DNA from 4 places in the Kribbella sp. DT2 genome. Region 4 is predicted to be linked to each of the others. Evidence: predicted binding sites of a transcription regulator. Region 4 holds the regulator's gene; each other region holds the start of a gene.

What was found. The regulator HrcA, encoded in region 4, represses chaperone genes, less so after heat shock. The targets are predictions, from matches to a motif close to TTGGCACTCGNNNNNNNCGAGTGCCAA.
Region 1: the regulator HrcA is predicted to act here: its motif matches at 4,540-4,566, upstream of groES (co-chaperone GroES).
Region 2: the regulator HrcA is predicted to act here: its motif matches at 4,939-4,965, upstream of ACLQ2O_RS22600 (FmdB family zinc ribbon protein).
Region 3: the regulator HrcA is predicted to act here: its motif matches at 5,048-5,074, upstream of groL (chaperonin GroEL).

The regions. Positions count from the first base shown of each region.
Region 1 covers NZ_JBNCLH010000005.1:605,083-612,379, forward strand. The annotation lists gene ACLQ2O_RS24415 (MerR family transcriptional regulator) at 1-407, opposite strand, end outside; gene ACLQ2O_RS24420 (CocE/NonD family hydrolase) at 456-2,168, opposite strand; gene groL (chaperonin GroEL) at 2,363-3,982, opposite strand; gene groES (co-chaperone GroES) at 4,103-4,399, opposite strand; gene ACLQ2O_RS24435 (peptidoglycan-binding domain-containing protein) at 4,718-5,326, shown strand; gene ACLQ2O_RS24440 (family 43 glycosylhydrolase) at 5,410-6,726, shown strand; gene ACLQ2O_RS24445 (THUMP-like domain-containing protein) at 6,741-7,297, shown strand, end outside.
Region 2 covers NZ_JBNCLH010000005.1:236,478-243,774, reverse strand. The annotation lists gene ACLQ2O_RS22635 (alpha/beta hydrolase) at 1-255, opposite strand, end outside; gene ACLQ2O_RS22630 (hypothetical protein) at 414-1,031, opposite strand; gene ACLQ2O_RS22625 (hypothetical protein) at 1,231-1,905, shown strand; gene ACLQ2O_RS22620 (hypothetical protein) at 2,098-2,760, shown strand; gene ACLQ2O_RS22615 (GNAT family N-acetyltransferase) at 2,801-3,289, shown strand; gene ACLQ2O_RS22610 (MscL family protein) at 3,304-3,690, opposite strand; gene ACLQ2O_RS22605 (SAF domain-containing protein) at 3,873-4,484, opposite strand; gene ACLQ2O_RS22600 (FmdB family zinc ribbon protein) at 4,556-4,918, opposite strand; gene ACLQ2O_RS22595 (hypothetical protein) at 5,073-7,297, shown strand, end outside.
Region 3 covers NZ_JBNCLH010000005.1:531,991-539,287, forward strand. The annotation lists gene ACLQ2O_RS24090 (GNAT family N-acetyltransferase) at 1-821, opposite strand, end outside; gene ACLQ2O_RS24095 (ribonuclease domain-containing protein) at 1,035-1,451, shown strand; gene ACLQ2O_RS24100 (DinB family protein) at 1,485-2,018, shown strand; gene ACLQ2O_RS24105 (glycoside hydrolase family 6 protein) at 2,062-3,024, shown strand; gene groL (chaperonin GroEL) at 3,240-4,865, opposite strand; gene ACLQ2O_RS24115 (MmcQ/YjbR family DNA-binding protein) at 5,118-5,315, opposite strand; gene ACLQ2O_RS24120 (PspC domain-containing protein) at 5,597-5,926, shown strand; gene ACLQ2O_RS24125 (glycerophosphodiester phosphodiesterase) at 6,204-7,172, opposite strand.
Region 4 covers NZ_JBNCLH010000007.1:60,342-67,638, reverse strand. The annotation lists gene ACLQ2O_RS27870 (Gmad2 immunoglobulin-like domain-containing protein) at 1-971, shown strand, start outside; gene ACLQ2O_RS27865 (SAM-dependent methyltransferase) at 980-1,627, opposite strand; gene ACLQ2O_RS27860 (16S rRNA (uracil(1498)-N(3))-methyltransferase) at 1,633-2,664, opposite strand; gene dnaJ (molecular chaperone DnaJ) at 2,688-3,830, opposite strand; gene hrcA (heat-inducible transcriptional repressor HrcA) at 3,865-4,884, opposite strand; gene ACLQ2O_RS27845 (Gfo/Idh/MocA family protein) at 4,978-6,081, opposite strand; gene ACLQ2O_RS27840 (ThuA domain-containing protein) at 6,066-6,707, opposite strand; gene ACLQ2O_RS27835 (EF-Tu/IF-2/RF-3 family GTPase) at 6,840-7,172, shown strand; gene ACLQ2O_RS27830 (MBL fold metallo-hydrolase) at 7,196-7,297, shown strand, end outside.

The DNA.
Region 1 (7,297 bases), on a different contig from region 4:
CGGCTGTACACCACCATCATCGCCCGGTCGGCCTCGGAGAACTCCTCGATGCCCGGCGCCAGAGCGGCCGGCAGATCCGTCGGCAGGCTCTGCCGCAGGATCAGCGCCAGCTCGGCCCGGACCCGCTGGATCCGGTCCGCCGCGGCTGCCAGTTCGGCGTCCAGCAGCCGCAGTGCCTCTTCCGGGTGCTCGTCGGCGTCGCCCATCGCCGCGATCTGCGGCAACGACATGCCCAGATCGGTCAGTCGCCGGATCCGCAACAGCCGGACCAGGTGGGCGACGCCGTACTGCTTGTAGCCGTTGGTGCTGCGCTCGGGTTCCTCCAGCAGACCGACCTTGTGGTAGTGCCGCACGGTCTTCAGGGTCGTGCCGGCCAGCTCGGCCAGCTGCTTCGTGCTCCACCCCATGGTCTCCCCTTCTCGCTCGGTCCCGAAGCTACAAGCTCACCGGCCCGGTCAGCGCCGTGCGGACGGCACAATGAAGGTCGGACGGCCGATCGGCAGCTTGCTCGTGTAGCCGCTGAGGTAGGTGTCCAGGTACGGCGAGCGCGCGCCCTCGGTGGAGACGTCGTCGGCCGGGTTGTCCAGGTCCAGGTCGAGCCGGACGTCCTTGACCTTGATCATCTCCTGGCTGGGCGTGTCCACCCAGTCACCACTACGCGGCGGGACGGTGCCGATCTCGACGGCGATCCGGTGCCCGGCCGCCAGCGTCCAGTCGGTCGACTTGAGGTCGAAGGCCACCCGGCCCGGCTTCACCAGGGACACCTGCTCGTCGAACATCACGGCTTTGCCGTCCGGGGCGACGTCGTACAGCTTGATCATCAGGTTGCCGTTGCCCTTGGCGTTCAGCGCGATCCGCGGGGTGGCGGTGATGCGGGTCTTCTGGGTCAGCGGCTGCGACCAGTTGAAGATGCCGGGGCTCTTGGCGTGCTTGCCTTCGCCACCGTGGTCGACGTACGAACCGCCACGCAGCCTGATCACGGCCGAGCGCTCGATCACCGGCCACTCGTTCTGCGCGCGCCAGGTGCCGGTGCTGTCCTGGATGGAGACCTTCGGGTAGGCGATCGTCGGCTTGACGCCCTTGAGGTACTGGTCGTAGAAGGACAGCGTCTCCTTGAACCAGCCCTTGCGACCCATCTCCAGCCGTCCGTCGACGGTGACTTCGTTGCCGCGCTTGTGGTCCCACTGACCGAGCCAGGCCCGCTGGGGCCCCTTGTGGTTGGCCAGGTACTCCTGCATCGCCTCGGGTTCGGTGTTCCATTCCAGGAAGCCCTGGGTGACGAACAGCGGGGTGTCAGATCCCTTGGCGTGCTGGGCGTAGTCGCGGTCGCGCCAGTACTTCGACTGCGGGTCGGCGATCTGGTAGTCGAACAGGTTCGCGACCAGGCACTCCGGGTTCTTCTCCTCGTACTTGGCGTTGGCCTGGTACCGAGCGTCGTCGTCCGGCAACTGCGGCAGGGAGGCGATGGTGTTGTACGCACTGGGCACGGTGACAGCCGTCGTCCGGGGTACGCCGTTCGAGCGGATGTTGCGGTACAGGTCCCAGATCGGCTCCTGGGCGACGACGGCCTTCAGCGCGTCCTGATTCAGGTTGTTGCCGATCAGGCCGGTGATGGCGTCGTACGACTTGCCGTACATGCCGACCGCGCCGGTCGACCACGGCTGGCGCGCGGCCCAGTCGATCGCCGCCTTGACGTCGGCTTGCTCACCCGGTCCGGCGGCGTCGAGGCAGCCCGTGGATCCACCGAAGCCACGGGTGTCCACCATGACGAAGGCGTAGCCCTGCTTGAACAGGTCGGTGCCCTCGATGAAGTCCTGGAAGCGGTTCGAGGGACCGGTCTGCTTCCAGCCCTCCGGCGCGGTCTGCCCGGAGTGCCCGAAGTACGAGCCGGCCGACAGGATCACCGGAACCTTGGCGCTCTTGGCCAGTCCCTCCGGCAGCAGGACGTCGGCGTGCAGCTCGACGTCGGAGCCGTCGGACGACGGGAAGTAGTGCTGTGTCCAAGTTGCGCCTTCCGGGACACGGTCGTTCTGCTCGTGGGTGACCGAAACGGTCGCGGTGGCGACCGCGACCTTCGGCTCGGCCGCGGTCGCACTGCCGGCGAGTACGCCGGTCAGGGCCAGGACCAGCGCGGTGGCGACCAGTCCGGTCGCACGGAATCTCTTCACGGGGTGCCTCCAAGGTGGCGTACTGCGCGAGCGATCTCACTACGCCATCAGCCAACACTCGGCCCTCGGGGCACACTCAACTCCGCCGGCCGTGAGCCCGGTCACCCGCCGGAAAGGACCGCTGCCCGGCAGGTCCGAGGACCGGCCGGGCAGCGGGTGGTGCTTGGTACGTGGTGCTGGGTGGTACCGAGGAATCAGTGACCGTGACCGTGGCCGTGACCGGCTGCGGCGGGCTCCTCTTCCTCGGGCTTGTCGACGACCAGGGTCTCCGTGGTGAGGAGCAGGGCCGCGATCGAGCCGGCGTTGGCCAGCGCGGAACGGGTCACCTTGACCGGGTCGAGAACACCCTGCGCGAGCAGGTCGCCGTACTCACCGGTGGCGGCGTTGAAGCCGCTGCCGACCTCGAGCTCGGCCACCTTGGCGGTCACGACGTAACCCTCGTAACCACCGTTCTCGGCGATCCAGCGCAGCGGCTCGACCACCGACTTGCGCACGATCCGGACACCGGCGAGCTCGTCGCCCTCCAGGCCCAGGCCGTTCTCCAGCACCGACGCGGCGTGGACGAGAGCGGAGCCGCCACCGGCGACGATGCCCTCCTCGATCGCCGCACGGGTCGCCGAGACGGCGTCCTCGATGCGGTGCTTCTTCTCCTTCAGCTCGACCTCGGTGGCCGCGCCGACCTTGATCACGCAGACGCCACCGGCCAGCTTGGCCAGCCGCTCCTGCAGCTTCTCGCGGTCCCAGTCGGAGTCGGTGCGCTCGATCTCGGCCTTGATCTGGTTGACCCGGGCCTCGATCTCGTCGGACTTGCCGGCGCCCTCGACAACGGTGGTGTTGTCCTTGCTCACGACGATCCGCCGCGCGGTGCCGAGCACCTCGAGGCCGACCTGGTCGAGCTTGAGCCCGACCTCGGGAGCGATCACCTGCGCGCCGGTCAGCGCGGCCAGGTCCTCCAGCATCGCCTTGCGGCGGTCACCGAAGCCCGGGGCCTTGACGGCCACGGAGGTGAAGTTGCCGCGGATCTTGTTCACGACGAGCGTGGACAGCGCCTCGGCCTCGACGTCCTCGGCGATGATCAGCAGCGTCTTGCCCGACTGCACGACCTTCTCCAGCAACGGGAGCAGGTCCGCGACGGCGGAGATCTTGTTCTGGCTGATCAGGATGTACGGGTCGTCCAGCACCGCTTCGCCAGCCTCGGCGTCGGTGATGAAGTAGGGCGAGATGAAGCCCTTGTCGAACTGCATGCCCTCGGTGAACTCGAGCTCGGTGCCGAAGGTGTTCGACTCCTCGACGGTGATCACACCGTCCTTGCCGACCTTGTCGAAGGCGTCCGCGATCAGGCCGCCGATCTCGGCGTCCCGGGCGGAGATGGTGGCGACGTGGGCCATGTCGCCCTTGTCGTCGACCGGGCGCGCGGTCTCGATCAGCCGGGCGGAGACAGCCTCGACGGCAGCCTCGATGCCCTTCTTCAGGCCCATCGGGTTGACCCCGGCCGCGACGGCCCGCAGGCCCTCGTGCACGAGCGCCTGGGCCAGCACCGTGGCGGTGGTGGTCCCGTCACCGGCGACGTCGTTGGTCTTGGTGGCGACCTCCTTGGCCAGCTGCGCGCCGAGGTTTTCGAACGGGTCGTCCAGCTCGACCTCACGGGCGACGGTGACACCGTCGTTGGTGATGGTCGGGGCGCCCCACTTCTTGTCCAGCACGACGTAGCGGCCCTTGGGCCCCAGCGTCACCTTCACCGTGTTCGCGAGCTTGTCGACGCCGCGCTCCAGGGCGCGCCGCGCGTTCTCGTCGAACTCGAGGATCTTCGGCATGGAAAAACCAGTCCCTCTCTGAATTCTTGCGTTCAATGGCCCAGCCGGTTCTGGACCGACTCCGCCCCGGCGCCGGTGATCGGCACCGGGGCGGTGTCAGTCAGAAACTCTGAGCAGTCGTCACTTGCTGACGACGGCGAGGATGTCGCGGGCGCCCAGGATCAGGTAGTCCTGGCCGTCGTACTTGACCTCGGTGCCGCCGTACTTGGAGTAGATGACCTTGTCGCCGACGGCGACGTCCAGCGGGACGCGGTTGCCGTTGTCGTCGATGCGGCCGGGGCCGGTGGCGAGGACCTCGCCCTCCTGCGGCTTCTCCTTGGCGGTGTCCGGGATCACCAGGCCGGACTTCGTGGTCTGCTCGGCTTCGAGCGGCGCAACGAGGACACGGTCCTCGAGCGGCTTGATCGTGACCGACACTTGCTGACCTCCACGGTCGAGTTCTTGATGATTCACAGTGCGTCAGGACGGCCGTCCCGCCGCCTGCCGTCGCGGGGGTCAGGGGCCGGGGCCGCTGGCACCCTCCTAGGGAGAGTGCCAACACTGAATCTAGGCCGCGATTAGCACTCGGTCAACTCGAGTGCCAGAACTCAGCCATCGGCGAACACCACGAAGGGCCGTTCCCGGCCCCTGGAGCCCGCTGTGACGCGTTCCGTACTTTCCGCGACCGAGGGCTGGGCGCAGGCCGTACGACGTGGGACCGTTTGGTCTGAGCGACCACGAGTCCGAGGAGCCCAGATGAAACTCCGCCTCGCGTTGAAGAAACCGTCGGGCAAGGCCCTGGTCGCGATCGTGGCGCTGGTGGTCAGTCCGATCGCCGTGGGCGTGGCCGCCGCCGGCGGCCACTCCGACGACAAGAGCACACCCCAGGGCGCGGGGGCGCCGGCCGCGCCTGAGCCGGCACCGGCAGACGTGACTGGGGCGGCGGGTGAGGCCGGCGTACGGAGTGCTGCCGCGGCAGCCGCGTTGGAGCAGTGCCGGAGCGCCAGGCTCGTCCCGGTCGGGAACGCCGGGTGGGGCGTGCCGGCGCCGTCGGTCTGGGAGAGCAGCAGCACCCGCTGCAACCTCAAGTACGGCGACGACCCGCAGCGCGGCAACGAGCGGTTCGGCGACCCGGACACCGCCATCCGCACCCTCCAGCGGAACCTGAACTACTGCTACGGCTCGAAGCTCACGGTCGACGGCGTGTACGGCGGCAACACCCGCGCGGTCCTCAAGCAGGTGCAGCAGCGCCACAAGCTCGCCGCGGACGGCATCTACGGACCTCAGACCCGCTCGGCGATGAACTGGCGGCTCTACCACTCGGCCAAGAGCATCTGGAGCACCGGCTGCTACAGCTCGCTGTGAGCAACCGAATTTTTCCGGAGCCTTGTCAAAAAAATTCGCCGTCCTCTACAGTGCTCGGACGTCGGCGAAGGAGATGACTCCGCATGACCAGCAACGAGCACGGTTCCCCGGTCGGACGACGCTCGGTACTGACCGGCCTGGCCGGTGCTGTGGGCGCGGCCGCCCTCCCCTCGGACGCCGCGACCGGCACCCCGACGAAGCCGCGTCACCCCACCCCCTGGCCTGAACTCGAGCCGTACGGCCTGGCCGACATTCGGCCGGATCTGTGGCCGCGCGAGGACAACTCGTTCATCCTCCCGCTCGAGCTCCGCCCTCGCGACGAGGAGCTCGGGCGGGTGTGGATGCGGGACACCTATGTCAACTGCTTCGTCGTCGACGGCCGGCCGTTGTACGTCGCCACCGGCACCACCCGCCCCGCCGACCCCGGCGGCTCGTCGTCCTGGAACGACGGTCTGTTCGTGTGGGTCGCGTCCTCGTTGCGCGGGCCGTGGCGGCTCGCCGACACGACCGGTATCCGGCCGGACGCGGAAAAGGGCAAGGTGTGGTCCCCGGAGTTCGCCGGGGAGAACCGGCCCGGGCGCACCGTCGTCGCCGGGTGGCAGGAGTACTGGAGCGACGAAGAGCTCGGCAAGCGGGGAAACGTCTGGGCTCCCGAGCTGCACTACTTCCGTGACACCTGGTACATCGTGGCCTGCATGGGCGACCCCTCCCGCAAGGTCGGCTCGTTCCTCCTCGTCAGCGAAGGCGGCGTGGAGGGCCCGTACCGGGTTGCCGAGGGCAACCTCGACAAGCCGTTCGGGGACCCACTGGCCAGCGGGCCGGAGATCGTCGCGCCCGGCGCCTACCACCACATCGACGGCAGCCTCTACTCCGAGGGCGGCGACGCGTGGCTGGTGCTGCACAACCACGTGTACGCGAAGTTCCGGGACGACATGGAGGACATCGTCCCTACCACCGGCCTGCCGACGTTCCAGCAGTGCCCGTACCCGCCGGAGCCCTATCTCGAGGGGTCCTACGTGTTCAAGCACGGGCGCAAGTACTACCTGCTCCACGCCGCCTGGGACCGGGTCTCGACCGCCGCGGACGGCGCCACCCGGCATGCCTACGACCCGGCCGGCCCGGGCCGGCAGCAGTACCACTACAACGCGGTGATGGCAGTCTCCGACCACTTCGAAGGCCCCTACTCGCAACGGTGGACCGCAGGCGTCGGCGCCGGTCACAACAACATCTTCGCGGACGCCGACAGACAGCTGTGGGCGACATTCTTCCGCAATCCGCGTTTCGGCTACTGGGCCGACCCGTCACGCCGCGACGAGGCGGCGGTGCCGGGCGTCGTACGGATGGAGTGGACGGGACCTGCGAGCAACCGCATCTACGTGCAGCGACGCCGGAGTCAGTAGCGCACAATGAGCGCGTGACACCCGACTCGATCACCGCACTGCTCACCCCAGCGGGATCCGTCGTACTGGCTGAGGCCTGCGCGGCCTTCTCCCCCGGTGGCGAGCTGAAGCTGGTCGAGCAACTCCGCCGCCGGTACGACGCTGCGGTGGTCACCGCCGCGGTCACGCAGGCATCGTTGAGGCAACGGGCAGTCGCCAAGTTCGGCGCGGACGACGCGGCCCGGATGTACTTCACCCCGGACGGGCTGGAGCAGTCCACTCGCACCACAGTCGCCGCACACCGCTCTGCGCGGATCGCATCAGCCCTACCCGGGTCGTCGGTCATTGACCTGGGCTGCGGGATCGGCGGCGACCTCATCAGCGCAGCACGCGCCGGCCTGCGAGTCACTGGCGTCGAGCGCGACCCGGCGACGGCTGCCGCCGCTGCGGCCAACCTGTCTGCGCTGGGCCTGTCCGGTGAGGTGCTGCTCGGCGACGCGGAGGAACAGGACCTCACGCCGTACGAGGTGGTCTTCGCCGACCCGGCTCGACGGGCGGACGGGAGGCGCGTTTTCGACCACAACGCGTACTC
Region 2 (7,297 bases), on a different contig from region 4:
TGGCTGGCCAGGGCCGCCGGTGAGCATCAGGAGGACGCCGCGGGGTGCGTCGACGTTGCTCGCGGCGGCGACCGCGAGCTCCAGCTGGGGGCCGGACGGCTTGGAGTGGTCGAGCGGCACGCTCAGCGTCGTACAGGTGAAGCCGGCCAGGCCGTCGCACTGTTGCTGGGCGTTGTCGGGTACGGCGTCTTGGGGTGGGTCAGAGCAGGCAGAGCCGGCCAGCAGTAGCGCGGCAACCAGTGCGACCAGCCGCATACGGCCTCCCTGATGGGCTCTTGCCGATCAGGGTGCGGCCAACGAGGTGCTGGGGCAAGGCTCTGCCACCCACCTTGCGGGTCAACCCCAGGGGGACCCGCAAGGCGGGCGGGATGACCCCGTCCCGGACGGCTTCGGGGGGCGCGTCCGGAGCAGGGTCAGCGCAGGCCGAGCGACTTCAGCAGCTCGGGTGTGGTGGCCCGGGGCGCGGCGAGGTCACCAGGCTTGCCCTGGCCCTCGAACGAGGTTGCCACCAGTCGGTGGCAGCCGAACGCCTCGGCGGTGTAGGAGAGGACGCCACGGTCGTTGTCGGTGAACCGCAGCACGTACGTCGGGCCGAGCTCCTTGGTGCAGAAGCCGGGCTTCTTGGGCTGCGGCTTGGCGGAGTTGACCAGCGCGAACAGGTCCGTCGCCTGCTTCGTGGTCCGCTTGGTGGTCACCGTCGCGTAGTCCTGCCCGGACGCCTTGGCGTCGTACTGGCAGATCGTCACGCTGACCGGCTGGAAGGCCGACTTCGCCGTGCCCTTGCCCCAGACCGCCGCGTCGACGGACTTGCGGACCGCGGTGATCGTCTCCGGGCAGTCCGTGCTCGGCGTTCCGCTGGGGGTGGGCGGGGTGGCGCTGGCCGTCGGCAAGGTAGGGGTGGGGGTGGGCGTAGGGGTGGGCTGGGCGGCGGGTCCCGAGGAGCCGCTCTCGTCACCGCAGGCGGCGGTGACTCCGAGGACGGCTACCACTAACGACGCTCCGATCAGGCCCCGTGTCCTTGATGCACTCACGACTCGGTCCTTCCGGGTAGGCAAGGAGCACCATGATGGTCGACCGAGGTCTCGCGGACCGTGGCAGAAGTGTCACGGAGGCGCGTCTATCCGGTCACGAGGTGGATCGAGTGGCAAAAGCAGCAGAGCTGTAACAGGTGCGCGCTGTTCACCCTGGAGAAATGGGATGATGCCGGGTGCAGCCGAAGGAAGGACGGACGTGGGCAAGAGAAAAGACTCGGCCGAGCTCGCACGTCGAGAGCAGGAGGAGTGGCAGCTCGGGCAGGACTGGGCGCGCTTCCTGCGCGGCGGAGGTGCGCCGCAGGCGCTGCCGCTGTACGGCATCGTGCTCGAGCCCGGTGAGGTCGCGTACCTGCAGACGTCGGTGCACTACGCACGTCTGTACGGCGGCGACGGGCGGTACAACAGCAGCGGTGGGTTCTTCTTCGGTGGCGCCGGTTTCGTGCTCGGGATGATGGCCGCGAACGCCGCGGTCAACTCCGGCCGGAAGGCCGCCGCGCGGCGCGACATGCAGCTGCTGTGGCGCGACCTGCAGGAGGTGCAGCTGATCGCGACCAACTACCGGCTGATGACGCACCTGCAGCAGCGTGGATGGTTGAGCTTCTACTACAACTCGGTCCAGGAGTTCTATCCGGACCCGGCGAACTGGACGGTGACGTTCGGCTTCCAGCAGGCGGAGCCGTTGCAGCTCGGTGGGTTGGCTACGCCGACGCTGTCGATCCTTACCGCGTGGTCGGTGCTGGGCGCCGACCGTTGGCAGAGCGAACCGGGCATCGCGCCGCTGCTGGCGCCGCAGGTTGGGCCGGGGCCGGGGCAGGGACAGATCGAGGGCGGCAGCCAGCAGAACCTGCCGCGGATCCCGGGGCAGGACTGAAGTACTTGCCCGGAGGGGCCGTAATCTGGAGGTATGAGTACGCCGTACGAGGATGATGAGCCGCTGCTTCCTGAGCAGACGCGGGATGATGACGCGCGGAGCTGGGGGGAGCGGGAGAGCGGTAGTGACGACGACGAGCGCATTTTGCGTGAGGTACCTCCGCATCACGGGTCCTAGGGCCGTGGGGGTGTGATGGCGGCTTCTGTGCTGCTGGTTCATGGTGGATTGTGGGACGGGACCGATGCCGAGATGTTCTGGCACGGGCCTGGGATTGTGGCTGGGCTCGAGAAGGCGGGGCTGACGGTCGTCGCGCCGGATCGGGTGCGGCGGGCGGTGGGGTGGGGGCAGGAAATCGCGGAGTTCGGTGGGCTGCTGACGAGTGGGGTGCTCGGGGCGGAGCCGGTGACGCTGGTGGGGGCTTCCAACGCGTGCACGGTCGCGGTGCGGCTCGCGGTGGAGTATCCGGAGGCGATCGGGCGGTTGCTGCTTGCCTGGCCGGCGACGGGGGATGACCCGGAGGTCAGTGCTCGGGCTCGGAGGGGGCTGCTCGAGCGCGGGGCTTCGGGGGCGGTGGCTGATGGGTTGTTGGCGGGGGAGACGCTGCGTGGGGTGACCGACGCGCAGCTGGTGTCGTTGGGGGAGTATCGGGGGCCGTGGCGTCCTGGACTGCCGGTCGGGGTGCTGCCTTCGGTGCCGGAAAACCCTTCGCACCAAAGGAGAACGGTCGACGCGTTGCTGCGGTTGATGCCGTCGGCGGTCGAGCTGCCCGGGTCCCCGGAGCCGCCGCGGCCGGACTTCGGGCCGCACCGGGACCGGCTGGTGGCGACGCTCGCCGCGTTCGCCGGGCGGGGATAAGGCGTGGATGTTCCGGTGGGATCGCGTGATGCTTGGGCGCATGGAGTTGCGCGGGTTCGAGTCGGGGAAGGCTGCGGTGGTGGCCGGGTGGGCGGCCTCGGCGCAGGACGTCTCCTTGCTGTCGGGGCGGAACACGTTCCCGTTTCCGGTTGAGCTCGCGGGGAGCTGGCCGAAGGTGGCCGACGACGTGTGTTCCTACCTGTACTACGTGGGTGGAGAGCCGGTCGGGTACGGCGAGTTGTGGCTGGACGACGAGGAGGACGAGGTCGAGCTGGCCCGGATCATCGTGCGGCCGGGGTCGCGCGGGCGGGGGATCGGGACGGCGTTCGTGAAGGCGTTGCTGGGGCCGGCGCTGGAGTCCGGGTACTCCGAGGTGTTCCTCAGGGTGCGGCCGGACAACGATGTGGCGATCCGGACGTACCGCCGGGCCGGCTTCGAGTACGTGGCTGCTGATCTGGCCGACGAGTGGAACAAGGACCAACCGGTCGCCTACACGTGGATGCAGTACCCGACCACGAGCCAGGCGTAGGCGACCCGAGCGACCTACTGCTGGCGGGCCTTGAGGGCGTCGCGGATTTCTACCAGGAGTTGCTGGTCCATGGTGAGCGGTTCCGGCTCGGGCTCGGCCTCGCCCTTGGCGGCGGCCGCGGCGGCGCGGCGGTCCTGGATGGCCTTCATCGGGACGACGAGGACGAAGTAGACGACGACCGCGGTCAGGAAGAACACGATGAACGCGTTGATGATCGCGGCGAAGTTGATGATCGACGCCTTGTTGCCGTCGACGATCTGCCAGGCCAGGCCGTCCACGTTGGCGCCGCCCAGGGAGGCGATCAGCGGACTGACCAGGTTGTCGACGACGGTCTTCACCACCGCGGCGAAGGCGGTGCCGATGACGACGGCGATCGCCAGGTCGAGGACGTTGCCTCGCATCAGGAATTCCTTGAAGCCCTTGAGCATCTCTTTCTGCCTCCACGAGAGGGTCCCGGTGGACCCGCGGCGATCTGTACCCGGCCAACGTAGGACTCTGCCCGGAGGCTGGCGAGGGACCGCGCCGCAGGGCAGCGGATCGTGGCCGGAGATGTTCGCTCAGTGACCGTCGAGGCGGCGGGCGCTCAACTGGTGTCCCGGGTGAGGGCGACGGAGATTCGGGTGTTGGTGGTGGACTGCGCCAGCCTCGCGGCGGTGGCAGGAGAGGTGGCGAGCACCACCAGCGCGCCTCCGGAGGATCGGCTCGGAGCCGGGAGTGCGATGACGCGGACCGCTGTTGCCAAGCGGGCGGCGGAGAGGTCGGCCGTCGCCGAGGCGGCGTACAGGTCGATCTGGTCGCCGGGGCGGAGGAGAGCGGCGATGTCGGGGTCGTCGAGGCGGAGCGGGTAGGCGACCTGGCCGGCTGGAACCGCTGTGGGGGTGAGGAACCTGGCGTCGGTGAGTGGCTCGCCGGCGCGCACAGGCGTCGCGAGGATGCGGTCGGCCAGGTCGGTGTCCGGTCGCAGAACACCGCTGGGCACGGACGCCGGCGGTAGTCGCAGCACCCGGAGGTCGTCGGCTGACGGTGTGACGCCACCGGGGAGGTCGCGCGCTGCCGCCAGGACCGCGGTCGAGGCCGCGGCCGGTGGCGAGAAGGAAGCGAGGCCGAAGTACACGGCGGCCGCCGCGAAGAGGCCGGCGAGGAGCCGGCGGTGCCAGCGGGCGGCGCGGATGAGGTCGTGCCAGAAGTTCGTCATGCCAGGGAAGGTACGAGTTTTCCCCGAAATGCCGATTCAGTTGTCCACAGGCTCGCTCGGGCCGCGGTGGATCAGGCGGCGCTGGTCTTGCTGGAGCCCGACGACTTGCCCGACGAGGACGAGGACGACGACGAGCTCGAACCCGAGTCCGAGGAGCCGGACGACGAGGACGACGACTTCGAGGAGTCCGAGGACGACGAGGAGCTGCCCGACGAGGCCGACGCGTCGGACTTCGCGCTGATCGTGCTGGTGCTCGACGAGCGGCTGTCGTTGCGGTAGAAGCCGGAACCCTTGAACACCACGCCCACCGCGTTGAACACCTTGCGCAGCGTGCCCTGGCAGTTCGGGCAGACCGTCAGGGCGTCGTCGGTGAAGCTCTGCCGGACCTCGAGCGCTTCCCCGCAGTCGGTGCACTGGTACTGGTACGTCGGCACGTTCTTCCCCTTCAGGCCGTCTGGCACTCCTACTACTCGACTGCTAATAATGCGCCAGAGCGCCGAAGTATTCCAACTCCGGCGGTCTGGACCGGTTTTGGCCACTTGCTGCAACCGTGCAACCCAACGGCCCTCGGGGAGCGTCTCCCCAGGCGTGGGACCACTGGGGAGGGGTCTGCTGCCAGGCGCGGCAGTCTGGGCAGGGGCCGCGGGGCTGCTGGCGCACTACGGGACACCGTGGAGCGCGATTCTGGCGTACAGCGCGTACCTGGGCCTCGGGATCATGCTGCCCGGGGTCCTGCTCTGGCGGCTGCTGCGGGGGAATCAGGACGGGTTCGCGGCCGATCTCGCCTTCGGGACCGGTTTCGGCTTCGCGCTGTCGATCCTGACCTACCTCCCGGGCCGGGCGATCGGCTTCCCTTTCCTCCCGCTGGCGGTACCGCTGCTGACGGTCACAGCCTTCACAGCGCTCGAACCCCTCCGCCCGTACTGGCGCAGCAAGAGGCCTCCGATGCCGCTGTGGTGGGCCTGGTCGGTCGCCGCGGCCGGGGTCCTGGGTCTGTGGGTGATCACCCGTGCCGGTCTCCAGATCGAGCCGATCACGTTCCCCGACGCCGCCTTCCAGTACAGCGACATGCCGTACCAGTTGGCCTTGGCCGCCGAGCTGAAGCACCACCTACCTGGTCAGATCCCGTTCGTCACCGGCCAGCAGCTGAACTACCACTGGTTCCTCCACGCCGAGCTGGCCGCGGCCAACTGGCAGACCGGCATCGAGCTGGACCTCCTGCTCCGCCGCCTCATGCCGGTGACGGCCGCCCTCGTACCGATCCTCTCCGTCGCCGCACTGGCCACCCGGCTGGCCCGTAAGTCGTGGGCCGGGCCGCTGGCGGCCTGGCTGCTGCTGATGGTGACCAGCTTCGACGTCTACGGCTGGGGCGGCCGCGACCTGATCAGCCAGGCGGCGTACTCGAGTGCTGTGCTCATGTACAGCCTCACCCACGCCTTCGCCGTCGTCCTGGCGTTCCCGGTCGTCTACTCGATCGTCTGCCTGCTCCGCAGAGACCCGAACCGCGGCAACTGGCTGATCCTGGTCATCGGCCTGGCAGCGCTCGCCGGAGCCAAGGCGTCCTTCGTGCCGATGCTCGTGGCGGCCGTGGCACTGGCCGCGTTCGTGAAGCTGGTGACCGAGCGAAGACTCGACCGGACCTCGGTAGGACTCGGTCTGGCCGTCCTGGCCGCGTTAAGTTTCGCCCAGTTCGTCCTGTTCAGCGCCGGCTCGTCCGGAGTCGCGTTCGGGCCGGGGCAAGCCTTCCGGGCGATGGCCAGTTCGGTCGGCTTCGAGAGCCGCTACAACGACCACACCGCCGCCGCCGTAGTCATCGGTACGACGGGCGCCACGCTCCTCGTCTCCTGGTCGCTGGCCGGCCTCGGCATGCTCGGCTTCCTCCGGGACCGCAAGTGGAAGGACCCGGCCGCGGTCTTCCTGGCCGGCTTCGTCCTCACCGGCGTCGCGGCCGCCGCGCTGCTCCGCCACCCGGGCTTCAGCCAGCTCTACTTCCTCCGCGCCGCCTTCCCGTTCGCCATCGCGGCCTCGGCCTGGGGGCTGACCCTGCTGCTGAGCGGACTCCGGCTCCGGCAGATCGCGCCGCGGGTCCTGCTGGCGCTGGCGGGCGGGATGGTGCTGGCGCAGGTCGTGGCGTCCCTGACTCCGCAGAGACCGCGCAGCAGGCAGGGTGTGCAGGCTGTCAGCTTCCAGGTGATCTGGCCGTGGCTGGTCGTCCTCCTGGTCGCCGGGCTCACAGCACTGGTCCTCAGACAGACGGCGGAGCGCACAGCAGCACTCGGCCTGGGCGTGCTGATCGTCCTGGGCGTAGCCGCGGTCAACGTCCCGAAGACGATGGTCACCACCCTCACCGACCAGGTCTGCGTCGCCGGTCCGGACCGGCCGGAGTGCCGGCAGACCAGGCGGCAGGTGCCGGCCGGAGGCGCCGAGGCGGCTCGCTACATCCGCGATCACTCCGCCGCCGGAGACAAGCTGGCCACCAACTCCCACTGCACGCCGGTCTACAGCGACCGGAAGTGCGACGCCCGCAACTTCTGGCTCGCCGGGTACGCCGAGCGGCGGGTGCTCGTCGAGGGCTGGGCGTACACGCCGACCGCGCAGAGCCGGAAGGACAGCGACGCTGCCGTCAACGGACCCTTCTGGGACCAGCCGCTGCTGCAGCTGAACGACCGGGCCTTCAAGCGACCGACCAAGCGGCTCCTGGGCCAGCTGTGGACCCGGTACGGCGTCCGCTGGCTCGTGTTCGACACCAACCTCGACTGGCCACCGAGTGACCTCGGGCGCCTCGCCGAGCATCGCTACTCGATCGGCGCGGT
Region 3 (7,297 bases), on a different contig from region 4:
TCGGCACCCGTCTCCGCGAGGATGTGCGTGCCCTCAGCCAGCAGGTCGTCGCTGTAGCCGTGCCCGCGCTGCTCGGGCAGGACGCCGACGTACCCGATCACCGGGCCGCCGTTGTTGGCCGACGGGAGAATGAAGCCGACCAGCGCGCCGGCGTCGTCGTAGGCGAGACGCCACCAGTCCCGCTCGCCGGGCATCTCCTGGTAGATCGCCAGGTCCTCCTTGGCCGACGCCTCGGGGCTGCCCTTCGCGACAGCCCGTGCGGTGGCTGCGTCCAGGCTGCCTTCGATCACCCGGACGAGCACGTCGAGGAACGCGTCGTCGTCGGCCGGCTCGAACCGCAGCCGCGTCGACCGCTCCGGCAGCCCGTACGACGGGAGCCACTCGTACCGCAGCCGCTCGGTCAGCTCGGACAGCCCCGCCAGCGCGGCCGCGGCGAGCCGGGGCTCCAGGGCGGCGACGACCTCGGGCTGCTCGCGCCAGCCGTTCGGCAGGAAGATGTGGTACTCCGGCTGCTCGGCGCCGCCCGGCCTCGAGTCGAGGCCTTGCCGGATCAGCTCGGCCCAGACCGGCACGGGATCGCCGTCGCCGGCGTAGTACAGGCCGTCCACGCTGAACGGGTGGTCGAACTGCGGCATCCCCCACCAGACGGCGAGGGCGATGATCCGGCCGTCCTGCTCGGCGACCCACGTCCAGGCGTCGCGGTAGTAGCCGACGCCGACGTACTCGTCGTAGCGCTCACGGGTGACGGTGTTGACCGACTGGTCGGCGATCAGGGTGTGAATGGTGTCGAGATCGGACTCGACGATGGTGCGGATGGTCACGGTACCTCCGGAAAGAGGCGCGGTGCTCCGCTCAGTGCGAGCTGGACGAGCGGACCGGGCGCGCCGTGGAACACATCAGAGTGGTCATCGGTCGCTCCTTTCGCTCGAGTCGTTCCCGCAACCAGGACTCTAGGTCCCGGCCGGGGTCATAGTCCACCGGATATCCACAGCTGGGATGTACGACGGCCGGACGGACCGGGAAGCCTCCTGCGCATGCGAACCGTGAAGTCCCTCAGCGCCGTCGTCGCCGTGCTCGCCTCAGTCCTGCTGGGTTTCAGCACCGCCACCGCGGCCCCCGCCCCGTCCATCCTGTACGCCGTACCGCAGCTCGTCGCGATCCCTTCGTGCGACCTGAGTTCTCTGCCCGCGGAGGCGTCCGACACGCTCGACCTGATCCACTCCGGCGGGCCGTTCCCGTACGACCAGGACGGCACCGTCTTCCAGAACCGGGAGGGCATCCTGCCCGACGAGTCGACCGGCTACTACCACGAGTACACGGTCGAGACGCCCGGGTCGCCCGACCGCGGCGCCCGCCGGCTGATCGGCGGCGGCACGACCACCGACCCGGCGTTCGTCTACTACACCGCCGACCACTACGCCTCGTTCTGCCTCGTCGCCGAAAACTCCTGAGAGGTTGTCCGCGGCTTTTGAGAGAATCTCCCGGTGACGATCACGGGTGTGTTGCGCGGGCAGTTCGAGCTGACCTGGTCCCTGTTCGAGTACCACCTGGACCGGCTGGTCCCGGAGGACCTGCTCTGGGAGCCGGCCGGGCTGACCTGGACCGTGCGGCCGGACGCGGCCGGGGTCTGGCGACCGGACTGGGCCGACGAGGAGCTCGACCCGATCCCGGTGCCGACGGCCGGCTGGCTGACCTGGCACATCGGCTGGTGGTGGACGACCGCGCTGGCGCACGCCCACCAGACCGTGCCGCCGCACCGCACCGACGTCCCGTGGCCGGGCACGCTGCTCGGCACGCGTGACTGGATGCACCTGCTGCGGGACGAGTGGTCCGTCGTACTGGAGGACTCTTCGCGACTCACGCTCCCGGTGGCCTTCCCCTGGCCGCCGGAAGCGGGCCGGACGGTCGCGGACCTGTACGGCTGGGTGAACGCGGAGCTGATGAAGAACGCCGCGGAGATCGGGCAGCTGCGTCTGCTGCGGGCGGCCGAGTTGTCTACTGGGACAAGGGCTTCCTGATCCCTCTACGCTCGCCGTGACCGCCCCCCACGGAAGGACGTCCATGTCCCGACTCCGCACCTCCCTGTCCGTGCTGCTCGTCAGCGCCGCCCTGTCCACTCCCAGTGCGGTTGCCCTGGGCAACGCAGGGGACCCGGTGTCGATGACCAGCGGCTTCTACGTCGACCCCGCGTCGAACCCGGCCGTCTGGGCGCGCGCCAACCCGTCGCACCCGGACGCCGCGCTGATCCGGAGCCGGATCGCCGAGCAGGCCGGTGGGCGCTGGTTCGGGAACTGGTCCGGCGACATCAAGGCCGCCGTGACGGCGTACACGTCGGCCGCGGACGCCGCGGGCAAGCTGCCGATCCTCGTCGCGTACAACATCCCCGGCCGCGACTGCGGCAGCCACTCCGGCGGCGGCGCCGGGTCGCCGGCGGCGTACCGGACCTGGATCAGCGCGTTCGCCGCCGGGATCGGCAACCGGCCGGCCGTGGTCGTGATCGAGCCCGATGCGCTCGCCCAGCTGGACTGTGTCCCGGCCGCGGAGAAGAAGACGCGGACGGACTTGCTGCGGTACGCCGTGAACGAGCTGGCCGCGAAGGCGCCGAACACCTGGGCCTACATGGACGGCGGCAACGCGACCTGGATCGACGCGGCCGAGATGGCGCGGCGGCTGCAACTGGTGGAGGTCGGCAAGATCCGCGGGTTCGCGCTGAACACGTCGAACTACTACCCGACCGCCGACTCGGTCACCAAGGGCAACGCGATCCGCGGCGCGCTCGGCGGCAACGCCCAGTTCGTCGTCGACACCAGCCGCAACGGCAACGGCTCCAACAGCCAGTGGTGCAACCCGGCCGGCCGCAAGCTCGGCGAGACCTCCCGCGACGGCACCCACCTCTCGGCCACGCTCGACCTGCTGCTCTGGCTCAAGGTCCCCGGCGACTCCGACGGCAACTGCGGCATCGGAACCGGCATCCCCGCCGGCACCTTCTCCCCTGTACTGGCCAAGAGCCTCATCACGGGCTGAACACCGCCGCCCACTCGGGCAGTCATCCCCGCCCAGCGAACCGTAGCGTCCGAAGAATCTCGATGCGTCCGAAGAAGCCGAGGCTATAGCGCACGGTTCTTCGGACGCATGCGGGTTCTTCGGACGCTACGAGCGGTGGACGGGAACGCGAAAGCGGTCCCGGGCTGGGACCCGGGACCGCTTCGTTTGCTACTGGTACTGCGAGGAACTTCCGGTCAGAAGTCCATGCCGCCCATGTCGGGGGCACCGCCCGGGGCGGCACCGGCCTTCTCGGGCTTGTCGGCGATGACTGCCTCGGTGGTGAGGAACAGGGCCGCGATCGAGGCCGCGTTCTGCAGCGCCGACCGGGTGACCTTGGCCGGGTCGATGATCCCGGTCTTGATCAGGTCGACGTACTCACCGGTCGCGGCGTTCAGGCCGTGACCCGGCTCGAGGTTGCGGACCTTCTCCACCACGACGCCACCCTCGAGGCCGGCGTTGACGGCGATCTGCTTGAGCGGGGCCTCGACGGCCGAGCGCACGATCGCGGCTCCGGTCGCCTCGTCACCCTCGAGCTCCAGCTTCTCGAACGCGATCACCGACGCCTGCAGCAGCGCGACGCCACCTCCGGCGACGATGCCCTCCTCGACGGCCGCCTTCGCGTTGCGAACGGCGTCCTCGATGCGGTGCTTGCGCTCCTTCAGCTCGACCTCGGTGGCCGCGCCGACCTTGATCACCGCGACGCCGCCGGCCAGCTTGGCCAGCCGCTCCTGCAGCTTCTCGCGGTCGTAGTCGGAGTCCGACTTCTCGATCTCGGCGCGGATCTGGTTGACCCGGCCCTGGATCGAGTCGGCGTCGCCGACGCCCTCGACGATGGTCGTCTCGTCCTTGGTGACGACGACCTTGCGGGCCTGGCCGAGCAGCTCCAGGTCCACGGTGTCGAGCTTGAGGCCGACCTCCTCGGAGATGACCTGACCACCGGTGAGGATGGCGATGTCACCGAGCATGGCCTTGCGGCGGTCACCGAAGCCCGGCGCCTTGACGGCGACGGTCTTGAAGGTGCCCTTGATCTTGTTCACGACCAGGGTCGCCAGCGCCTCACCCTCGAGGTCCTCGGCGATGATCGCCAGCGGCTTGCCGGTCTGCATGACCTTCTCGAGCACCGGGACGAGGTCCTTGATGCTGGAGATCTTGCTGTTCACCACGAGGATGTACGGGTCGTCGAGGACCGCTTCCATCCGCTCGGTGTCGGTCACGAAGTACGGCGAGATGTAGCCCTTGTCGAAGCGCATGCCCTCGGTGAGCTCGAGCTCCAGACCGAAGGTGTTGCTCTCCTCGACGGTGATGACACCTTCCTTGCCGACCTTGTCCATCGCCTCGGCGATGATCTGGCCGACCTGGGTGTCCGCCGCCGAGATCGAGGCGGTGGCCGCGATCTGCTCGCGGGTCTCGACCGGCTTGGCCAGCGCGAGCAGCTGCTCGCTGACGGCCTCGACAGCCTTCTCGATGCCCTTCTTCAGGCCCATCGGGTTGGCGCCGGCGGCGACGTTGCGCAGACCCTCGCGCACGAGCGCCTGGGCCAGCACGGTCGCGGTGGTGGTGCCGTCACCCGCGACGTCGTCGGTCTTCTTGGCAACTTCCTTGACGAGCTCGGCCCCGATCTTCTCGTACGGGTCCTCGAGCTCGATCTCCTTGGCGATCGAGACACCGTCGTTGGTGATCGTGGGGGCGCCCCACTTCTTCTCCAGCACGACGTTGCGGCCCTTGGGGCCAAGCGTCACCTTGACGGCGTCGGCGAGGGTGTTCATTCCCCGCTCGAGGCCGCGGCGCGCCTCTTCGTTGAACGAAATCAGCTTGGGCATTCTCCGCGAGTCCTCCCGCGTCGAGTTTCTGGTGTTCAGCCGGCCCGATGCCCGCGACGGACGGTACCGAGGTCGTCGCGGTCACGTCCCGCCTGACTCCGGCACCTCATCGAGGCCGTCATCTAACAGCTCCCAGCAGGCACAAGCGTTATCACTCTCGCCCACTGAGTGCTAACCAAGTATTAGCACTCGACCCAGGCGAGTGCAAGCCAGGTCACCACTTAGACGGTCGTCCCGGCCGCCGGTTTCCGCTCAGTTCTCCCACTGGGCGATCAGGTACTTCGGGGCGTTCAGCCGCCAGGCCTCGGTGAGCAGCTCCTCGACCTGATCGTCGTCGGCGCGGTCGAGGTCGACGTCCAGCCAGCCGAAGCGGCCGGACTCCCACCAGGCGGTGTAGACCTCCGGGTTCTCCGCGATCATCGCCTGCTGCTCCTCGCGCAGCGCCTTCACGAACAGCCTCGACTCGTCCTCCGACAGGTACGCGAACCCTTCTTGCGCACCTTGAAGGCCGGCTGCCCCGCCCAGCCCTCGTGCTCCTCCACCCCTGGCAACCGCAGCACCAGTTTCCGCACCGCTTCCGCGTCCATCCACTCACGCTAAACCGGGTCGCCGACAGTTCCGGTCCATAAGTCGTCAGGGGCGCCGGGACCAGGGTTCCCGGGGTCCGGTCAGGGGTCGGTCGGTACCGATCCTGATGTGCGGGAGGGTCCCCGAACGGCACAGTTGTGGACATGACGAACAACACCGCACCCTTCCAGAACCTGTCCGGCAAGACCCTCCGCCGTTCGCGTGAGCAGCGGATGCTGTCCGGTGTCTCCGGCGGCATCGCGGAGTACCTGAACATCGACGCGACGCTGGTCCGCCTGGGCATCGTCGGCCTGACCCTGATCACCGGCGGCACCGCGCTGATCGGCTACGTGATCGCCTGGGTCGTGATGCCGGAGTCCGACGGCAAGGCCGTCTGGCAGAGCGTCCAGCAGAACCACCAGCCGCAGCCGCAGACCACCCCCGAGGGTGACATCGCCGCCCGCATCTACGACGAGAAGCCGCCGGCCGCCTGACCCAACGACAACCGCGAGTGGGACCGCGGTGCCGTCAAACCGCCCGGGCTCCCCAGGAGCCCGGGCTTCGACATGTCCGCCCGCCCTCCAACTGCCACACCGACCGCAAGAACCCGACCTGGCGCCTGGGGCTCGAGCACCAGCTCGCTGACACGCTCTACCGGGACCTCGAACGCGGCAAGGTCCACCGGCCTGGCTGAGACGCCTCAGCGGGAGATCGAGCGGCGGCTGCGGGTCAGCCGGCGGAGCGGGTGCTGAAGGAGCTACGGGCGTTGCCCTAGACCTTCTGCGTCGCGCGCTGGGTCTTGGCGGCTACGGCGATGTCGGGGTGGTCGGCGAAGACGCCGTCGATGCCGGTGGCGGCGAAGGCCTTGAGCTCGGCGGCCAGGTCGAGGCCGGCGGGGCAGAACTGGCGTTCGGCGCGGAAGGTCCACACCTGGACCTTCAGGCCGGCGTGGTGGGCCCGGTCGACCAGGCGGGTCGGTTCGCCCAGGCTGCCGTCGGCGCGGCGCGGGATGACCAGGTCCTTGTGCGGTGCCAGGACCTGGGCGTACGTCGAGATCTCGCGCAGCCCGGACGGTCCGGTCAGGTCGGTGAAGGTGCGGTCGTCGCCGAAGCGCTGGAAGTCGTTCGGCGTACCAACGGAATCGACCAGTTGGACCAGCGGGACGTCCGTCATCACGGACAGGCGGCGCAGGCTGCTCGGCTCGAAGGACTGGACCATCGCCTCGTCGCGCCGTACGCCGAGCGCGGTGAGCCGTTCGGCCAGCAGTTCCTCCAGCGGCAGCCCGAGACGGCGGAAGTACGCCGGGTGCTTGATCTCCGGGATCACCCCGATCGGCCGGCCCAGCCGCGCCGACTCCTGCCGGGCCAGCGCCACCACGTCGTCGAAGGTGGGGATCGCTTCGCGGCCGTCGTACGCGGTGTTGGCCGCGCGCAGGGCGGGCATCCGCTCGCGGGCGGTCAGCGTGCACAGCTCGGCGTAGGTGAAGTCCTCGACGAACCAGCCGGTGACGGCCTGCCCGTCGACGATCTTGGTGATCCGGCGGTCGGCGAACACCGCGTGGTCCGCGACGTCCGTCGTACCGGAGATCTCGTTCTCGTGCCGGGCCACCAGGACGCCGTCGAGCGTGGCGACCAGGTCCGGTTCCAGGTAGTCGGCGCCGAGCGCCGCGGCCAGGCGGTACGCCGCCGGCGTGTGTTCCGGACGGTACCCGCTCGCTCCCCGATGCGCGATGACCAGCATGGATCCAGGACAGACGCTCGAGGTGGCCCGTCGGGGACTGGTTGCCCAACGCAAGGTGAAGGTCGCGCACCGGGTCGACGACTGTCCCCTGATCGGTGGACACCGGGTCCGCCGGTGGCCGGATG
Region 4 (7,297 bases):
TCACCGCCGGCGCCGCCGTGCTCGGGACCGCCGCCGCGGTCGGGGCGTTCGCCGTACTGAACGGCGACAACCGGCAGGCCGGGGACAGCGAAGTCGCGGGCGGGCCGGACACCACGGCCACCGCGACCGGGTCGCCGGAGAGCGCGCGCACGGGGACGCCCGAGCCGACGAGAGCGCCATCGCCGGTGCCGTCCGACCAGAAGCCGACAGCGCCGACGCCGAAGACGTCGCAGACCAGGGGCAAGCCGGAGCCGGAGAGCGCGGGGGCGGTCCCGGTCTACTGGCTCGGCGAGACGGTCGGGTTCGAGAGCGGTCCCGGCGTCCGGCTGTACCGGACCTTCGTGCCGTTCAAGGGCCGGGCGACGTACTCGGCCGTGCAGCTGATGGTGTCGGGCAAGGCCGACGACCCCGACTACAGCTCCCCGTGGACCGGCGCGCAGGTCTCCGAGGTCCGGATGTCCGGATCGCTGACGACGGTGGACTTCAAGTCGGTGCCGAAGGCACGGCTGGAGCCGGACGTCGCGGAGATGGCGCTGCAGCAGCTCGTCTACACGGTCCAGGGCGCCAGCAAGGCGACCGTCCCGGTCGAGGTCACGCTGCAGGGCAGGCCGGTGCCGCAGCTGTTCGGGGTCGACGTCAAGCAGCCGCTCGGCCGGGCCCAGTCGCTCGACGTCCAGGCGTACATCTGGATCACCTCGCCGGACAACGGCGCGGTGCTCAAGACACCGTTCAAGGTGAGCGGCATCGCGGCGGTGAACGAGGCCCAGCTGAACTGGCGGATCACCTCCGACACCAACCGCAAGGTGCTCGACGAAGGAGTGGCCACGACCGAGGAGGCGTTCAAGCTCACGCCGTACTCGTTCGTCGTGCCGAAGCTGCCCGCCGGGCGGTACACGCTCGAGGTCTTCGAGGTGTCGGCAGCGGACGGGCGGCAGACCTCGACCGACACGAAGACGCTCGTGGTGAAGTAGCCCGGCTCTCAGATTGACTGCGCGTCGGGGTGCCGGACGAAGCTGAAGAGCTGCTGGCCGGGCTGCAGCTCCTGCGGGTCAGCGGTGAGGCGGTGGACGCCGACCGACCAGCGCACGTCGTTCGGGGCGTCGTACGAGATCTCGTCGAAGCCGGCGCTCTTGAACCAGTCGCGGATCGACGGGCAGAGGTCGGGGGCCTCGCGGGTGCGGGTCCAGACGACCGTCGCGCCAGGTGCGCAGAACTGCGGGAGCGCCCTGACGGTGGCCTCGACGTCGGCGTCGCTGATGTTGCCGAAGACGCCGCAGAACAGCACGAGATCGGCCGGTACGGCGCCGGCGTACGCGTCGGTGCTGCCGGCGTCGGCCTCGACGACCTCGACGCCGGTGAGACCGTTGACGGTCGCCGCCGCGCGGGCCAGGCCGGCGTTGCGGTGGTCGAGCTCGACGAGGCGCGCCGTCACGCGGCCGCGCGCGGGGTGGGTCGCGAGGACCTCGATCAGGTCGCGGCCTTGGCCGGCGCAGGCGCTGACCGCCTGGAGCTTGGCGTCCGGGTCGGCGTCCAGACATTGCCTGATCGCGCGCTGCACGGAGGCGAGGCGGCGGCTCAGGGGCGACTCCTCGTCCTCGTACGACGAGTGCCACTCCAGCCAGTCCATCGAGCTCAAACCGCTGTCCTCCAACGAGATCTGGCGAGCAGGACGGACGCCGCGGCAACGCCGGCTGTCGACGTCCTCAGCACGGTGTCGCCGAGCAGCACCGGCTCGGCGCGGAAAGCCTCGAGCTCGGCCTCGGTGATGCCGCCCTCAGGCCCTACGACAATCACCACGTCACCGGTGGGTGGTGGGTTCAGTGTCGCCAGCGGTGTCTTGGCCTCTTCGTGCAGCACGGCGGCCAGCCCGGCTGCCTGAACGAGTTGCGCGACGTCGGCCGTCGATGCCACCGGAGCTACCTCGCAGAACCAGCTCCGCCGCGACTGCTTGCTCGCCTCGAACGCCCAGGCACGCCACTTGGTCAGCGTCTTCTCCACGCGTTCGGGGTTGGCCCGGAACTGACTCCGCTCCGCGTTCCAGGGAACGATCAGATCGACGCCGACCTCGGTCAGCATCTCGACGGCCAGCTCGGCCCGCTCCCCTTTGGGCAAGGCCTGTACGACGACCAGCCGGGGAGCCGGCTTGGGCACACTCCCCCGCCGGTCAACGGAAACGGTGATGCCGGCCTTGGAGGAGGCAGTCACCGGACCTTCGGCGAAGTTCCCCACGCCATCGGTCAACCGAACCCGCTCGCCGGGTCCGATGCGCCGCACCACCGCCGCATGCCGACCCTCGGCACCGCCGAGCACCAACTCCGCTCCTCCGCCTGCGGCGGAGGAGCGGGAGGGAGAGGAGGAGCCGGCGCCCCCGAGCTCACCGGCTCCGCCGGGAGCAGACGCGTCCTCGCCCCCGGGTCCACCGGCTACGGGCGCTGCCTCGTCGCGTCCAGGTCCACCAACTGCGGGCGCGGCGTCCTCGACCCCGGACCCACCAGCTACGAGCCCGGCGTCCTCGACCCCGGGCCCGCCTGCTACGCCGGGAGCGGGGGCGGCGTCCTCGCGTGCCAGTCGCGGCGGGGCCGCCTGTTGGTCGGCGGCTCCGTCGGAAGGCTCCGGCGCGTGTGCCTGGCCCAGGTCGGCCAGGTGGAAGACTGCGAGACCCATCGTCGGGGTAGTCCGTCCTGCGTTCAGTGGGCGCCGAAGGCGTCGCGGAGGCGGCCGAAGACGCCCTTGTGGGTGGCTTGGACCTGGCCCTGGGGGCGCTCCTCGCCGCGGGAGGCGGCGAGGTCGCGGAGGATCTGGGCCTGGTGGTCGTCGAGCTTCGTCGGGGTCTCGACGATGATCTGGACGATCAGGTCGCCGCGGCCGGCGTGGCGCAGGCGCGGGACGCCTCGGGCGGTCAGCGTCATCGCGGTGCCGGACTGCGTGCCGGGGCGGATCTCCAGGGGCATGGTCTCGCCCTCCAGCGTCGGCAGGTCGATCGTCGTGCCGAGGGCGGCAGCGGTCATCGGCAGCGTGACCGTGCAGTGCAGGTCGTCGCCGTTGCGGCTGAAGATCTCGTGCGGCTCGACCTCGATCTCGACGTACAGGTCGCCCGCGGGGCCGCCGCCGGGGCCGACCTCGCCCTGGCCGGACAGCTGGACGCGGGTGCCGCTGTCGACACCGCCGGGGATCTTCACGGTGACCGTACGGCGCGAGCGCACGCGCCCGTCGCCGGAGCACTCGACGCACGGGCTCGGGATCGTCGTCCCGAAGCCGCGGCAGTTCGGGCACGGGCGCATCGTGCGGACCTCACCGAGGAACGAGCGCTGCGTGTGCGTGACCTCGCCCCGCCCGTGGCAGACCTCGCAGGTGACCGGCTCGGAGCCGGCCGCCGCGCCAGAACCCGAACACGTCGGGCACAGCACCGCGGTGTCGACCTTCAGCTCCCGCGTCGTACCGAACGCGGCCTCGCTCAGGTCGATCCGCAACGGGATCAGCGCGTCCTGGCCGCGCCGCGTCCGCGGCCGTGGTCCTCTGGTCGCTCCCCCGGTCTGGCCGAAGAAGGCGTCCATGATGTCGGTGAAGGTGAACGCCTGGCCGAAGCCCGCGCCCGCCCCACCCGGTCCGGCGCTCGCGAACGGGTCGCCGCCGAGATCGTGGACCTGCTTCTTCTGGGGGTCGCTCAGCACCTGGAAGGCGCGCCCGATCTCCTGGAACTTGGCGTGCGCGTCCTCGGAGTCGTTCACGTCCGGGTGGTACTGACGGGCCAGCTTGCGGTAGGCCTTCTTGATCTCGTCCTGGGACGCGTCACGGCTGACGCCGAGAACGGCGTAGTAATCGGTGCTCATACTCCAGACCAGAGGTAGGGGAATCGCGAAGTGGTCATGAGTCGGCCAGGATCTGGCTGACGTAGCGCGCGACGGCGCGGACGGCGCCCATCGTGCTGGGGTAGTCCATGTGGGTCGGGCCGACGATGCCGAGGGTGGCCAGCGCCTCCGACTTGGGGCCGTAGCCGGTGGCGACCACCGACGTGGTGGCCAGCCCCTCGTACGGGTTCTCGTGCCCGATCCGGACCGTGAGGGTCTGCGGGTGGGTCGCCTCGCCGAGCAGCTTGAGCAGGATCACGTGCTCCTCGAGCGCTTCCAGCACGGGTTTCACGTTGCGCTCGAAGTCGTCACCGTACCGGGTCAGGTTGGCCGCGCCGCCGACCGCGATCCGCTGCTCGCCCTCGTCGGTGAAGGCCTCCAGCAGCGTCGTCACGATCGTCGTGACGAACGGCCGGTCGGCCGGCGGGAAGGTCTCGGCCACGCTGGTCAGCGCAGTCGTCGCGTCGCTCAGCCGCTGGCCGGTGAGCACGGTGTTGAGCCGGGAGCGCAGGTCGGCGATCAGCTGCTCGTCGACGTCGACCTGGGTCTCGACGATCCGCTGCTCGACCCGGCCGGTGCTCGTGATCAGCACCAGCAGCAGCCGCCGCGGGGTCATCGTGACGACCTCGACGTGCCGCACGCTCGAGCGGATCAGCGTCGGGTACTGCACGATCGCGACCTGGCGGGTGATCTGCGCCAGCAGCCGGACGGTACGGCGGACGACGTCGTCGAGGTCGACCGCGCCGGTGAGGAACGACGAGATCGCCTTCTTCTCGGCCGCCGACAGCGTCTTGACCGTGCTCAGCTTGTCGACGAACAGCCGGTACCCGGCGTCGGTCGGGATCCGGCCGGCGCTGGTGTGCGGCTGGGTGATGTACCCCTCCTCCTCCAGCGCGGCCATGTCGTTGCGCACGGTCGCCGGCGAGACACCGAGGTTGTGCCGGTCGACCAGCGTCTTGGACCCGACCGGCTCATGGGTCGCCACGTAGTCCTCGACGATGGCCCGGAGCACGTCCAGTTTGCGCTCGTCCAGCACGCGCACCACCCTCTCTCGGTCGGCCGTAACGTCCCGACTGGCACTCAGTCAGTCCGAGTGCCAGTCTACCGACCCGTAGCAGCGGATCGCTGCCTAGGCAGTTTCGGGCGAGGCTCCCAACGGTACTGCGGCCGGGCGCTCGACCGTGCTGGTGACGTCCACCGGCTGATCCTTGGCGGCCGCCTCGAGCAGCGACTCCAGGACGTCGAGCACGTGGAAGGCCAGCGCACCGTCCGCGCGGTGCGGCCCGCCGGTACGGATCGCGCGCGCCAGGTCAGCAACTCCGACGCCGCGCCCGGCTCCGGCGTACCCGCCGGCCACCGGGACCTCGGTCCACTCGCGCCGCGCCGCGGTCGCGATCTCGACCGTGCCGTCGAACGCGTTCGGGTCGGGCACTGACAGGCTGCCGTCGGTGCCGTAGATCTCGATCCGCGGCAACCGCGCGGCCCACACGTCGAACGACATCAGCACGGTCGTCAGCGCGCCCGACTCGTGCTCGAGGATGCCGGTGACGTGCGTCGGTACGTCGACCGGGAAGATCTCCCCGGCCCGCGGGCCGGTGTGCACCTTGCGCTCCTCCTGCGAGCGACCCGCACGGCCGGTCACCCGTCGTACCGGTCCGAGCAGTGTGACCAGGCTGGTCACGTAGTACGGACCCATGTCGAGCAGCGGTCCGCCGCCGGGCTGGTAGTAGAACTCCGGCGCCGGGTGCCACAGCTCGTGCCCGGGCGTCACGAACGACGCACTGGCCGCCGTCGGTACGCCGATGTCGCCGCGGTCGATCACGGCACGCGCGGTCTGCGTCCCGGTGCCGAGCACGGTGTCCGGCGCGCAGCCGATCCGCAGGCCCTTGGCCTCGGCCAGCTCGAGCAGCGGCTTGGCCTCGGCCCGGTCGACGGCCAGCGGCTTCTCGCCGTACGTGTGCTTGCCGGCCTCGAGCGCGGCCCGGTGCACCGGCGCGTGCGCGGCCGGGATGGTCAGGTTGAGCACGACGTCGACGTCCGGGTCGGCCATCAGGTCGTCCGATGACAGCGCCCGTACGCCGGGGTGCGCGTCGGCCACGACCTGCGCCCGCGACACGTCCAGGTCGGCCACCGCGGCCACCTCGACGCCCGGCAGCTTGGCCAGGTGGTCCAGGTAGGTGCCGCTGATGACGCCGGTGCCGACGATCCCGATCCGGGTCACTTGCTCGCCCACAGCAGCCCCCGCTCGATGATCGTGCGGACCTCGGGGGTGTCCAGGTCGGCCAGGCTGTGGCCCGGCGTACAGACGAAGACCTTGCCCTCGCCCCAGGTGCGGGTCCAGACCGCGGGCATCGTCGCGCCCTCGATCCACGGGTAGTCCGGGTGGGCCCGGAAGGTCGTGGTCGCCAGGACGTTGTTGCTCGGGTCGGCGTGCACGTAGTACTGCTCGGTGTGCAGGTCGAACTGCTCGATGCCTTCGACGATCGGGTCGTCGGCGACCACCTCGATCCGGTGGTCGACGAAGCCGCCCGGGTGCGAGATGAACTGGCCACCGGTCATGAAGTTGTAGTCCACGTTGCCGCGGAACGAGTCGACGATGCCGCCGTGCCAGCCGGCCAGGCCGGTGCCGGCCCGGACCGCGGCCTCGAGTCCCTTGGTTTCCTCGGCGGTGATCTCGCCCATGCTGATGCACTGCAGCACCAGGTCGGTACCGTCCAGGTCGAGGTAGCTCGAGGTGCTGTCGGAGACCGTCACCTCGAAGTCGTTGTCCCGCAGGAAGGGGATGAACAGCTCGGTCGCCTCGACCGGGAGATGGCCTTCCCAGCCGCCCCGGACCACCAGTGCCCGTCGTGTCGTCACGCCGCCTGCCCTTCAGAGATCGGATCTTTGTACCGCCTAGGTGACCCTAGGCGGGTCCACCGGGCCCTTCAAGCCCCTTCCCACCCGATGGATATCGCTTACCGGAACCGGCCACCGCATAGGGTCGCCGACATGGGATGGAAGTTCTGGAAGAACGACGAGCGGCCGCAGGACGCCGTGACGCGGGTGCAGGACGACGTGCCGTTCCAGCTGCGGGTGGAGGACGTGTTCTCGATCACCGGACGTGGGACCGTCATCACCGGGCGGGTGCTGGCCGGGATGGTCCGGGTGCACGACACGGTCGGTGTGCAGCGGGGCGGCGCCGAGGTGCTGCGGACCGTCGTCACCGGCGTGGAGATGTTCCGGCGGACGACCGACCAGGCGGTCGCGGGCGACAACGTCGGGCTGCTGCTGCAGGACCTGGACAAGTCCGACGTGCAGCAGGGTGACGTGCTGACCCACTGACGCCGAAGGCTAAAGTCCGTGGCATGAGTGAGTGGACCGAGCTGGGTGATCGATGCTGGGTCCGCCGGTATCGCGAGTGGGACCTGAACGTCGGACTGGTGGTCGGTGACGACGGCGCGCTGGTG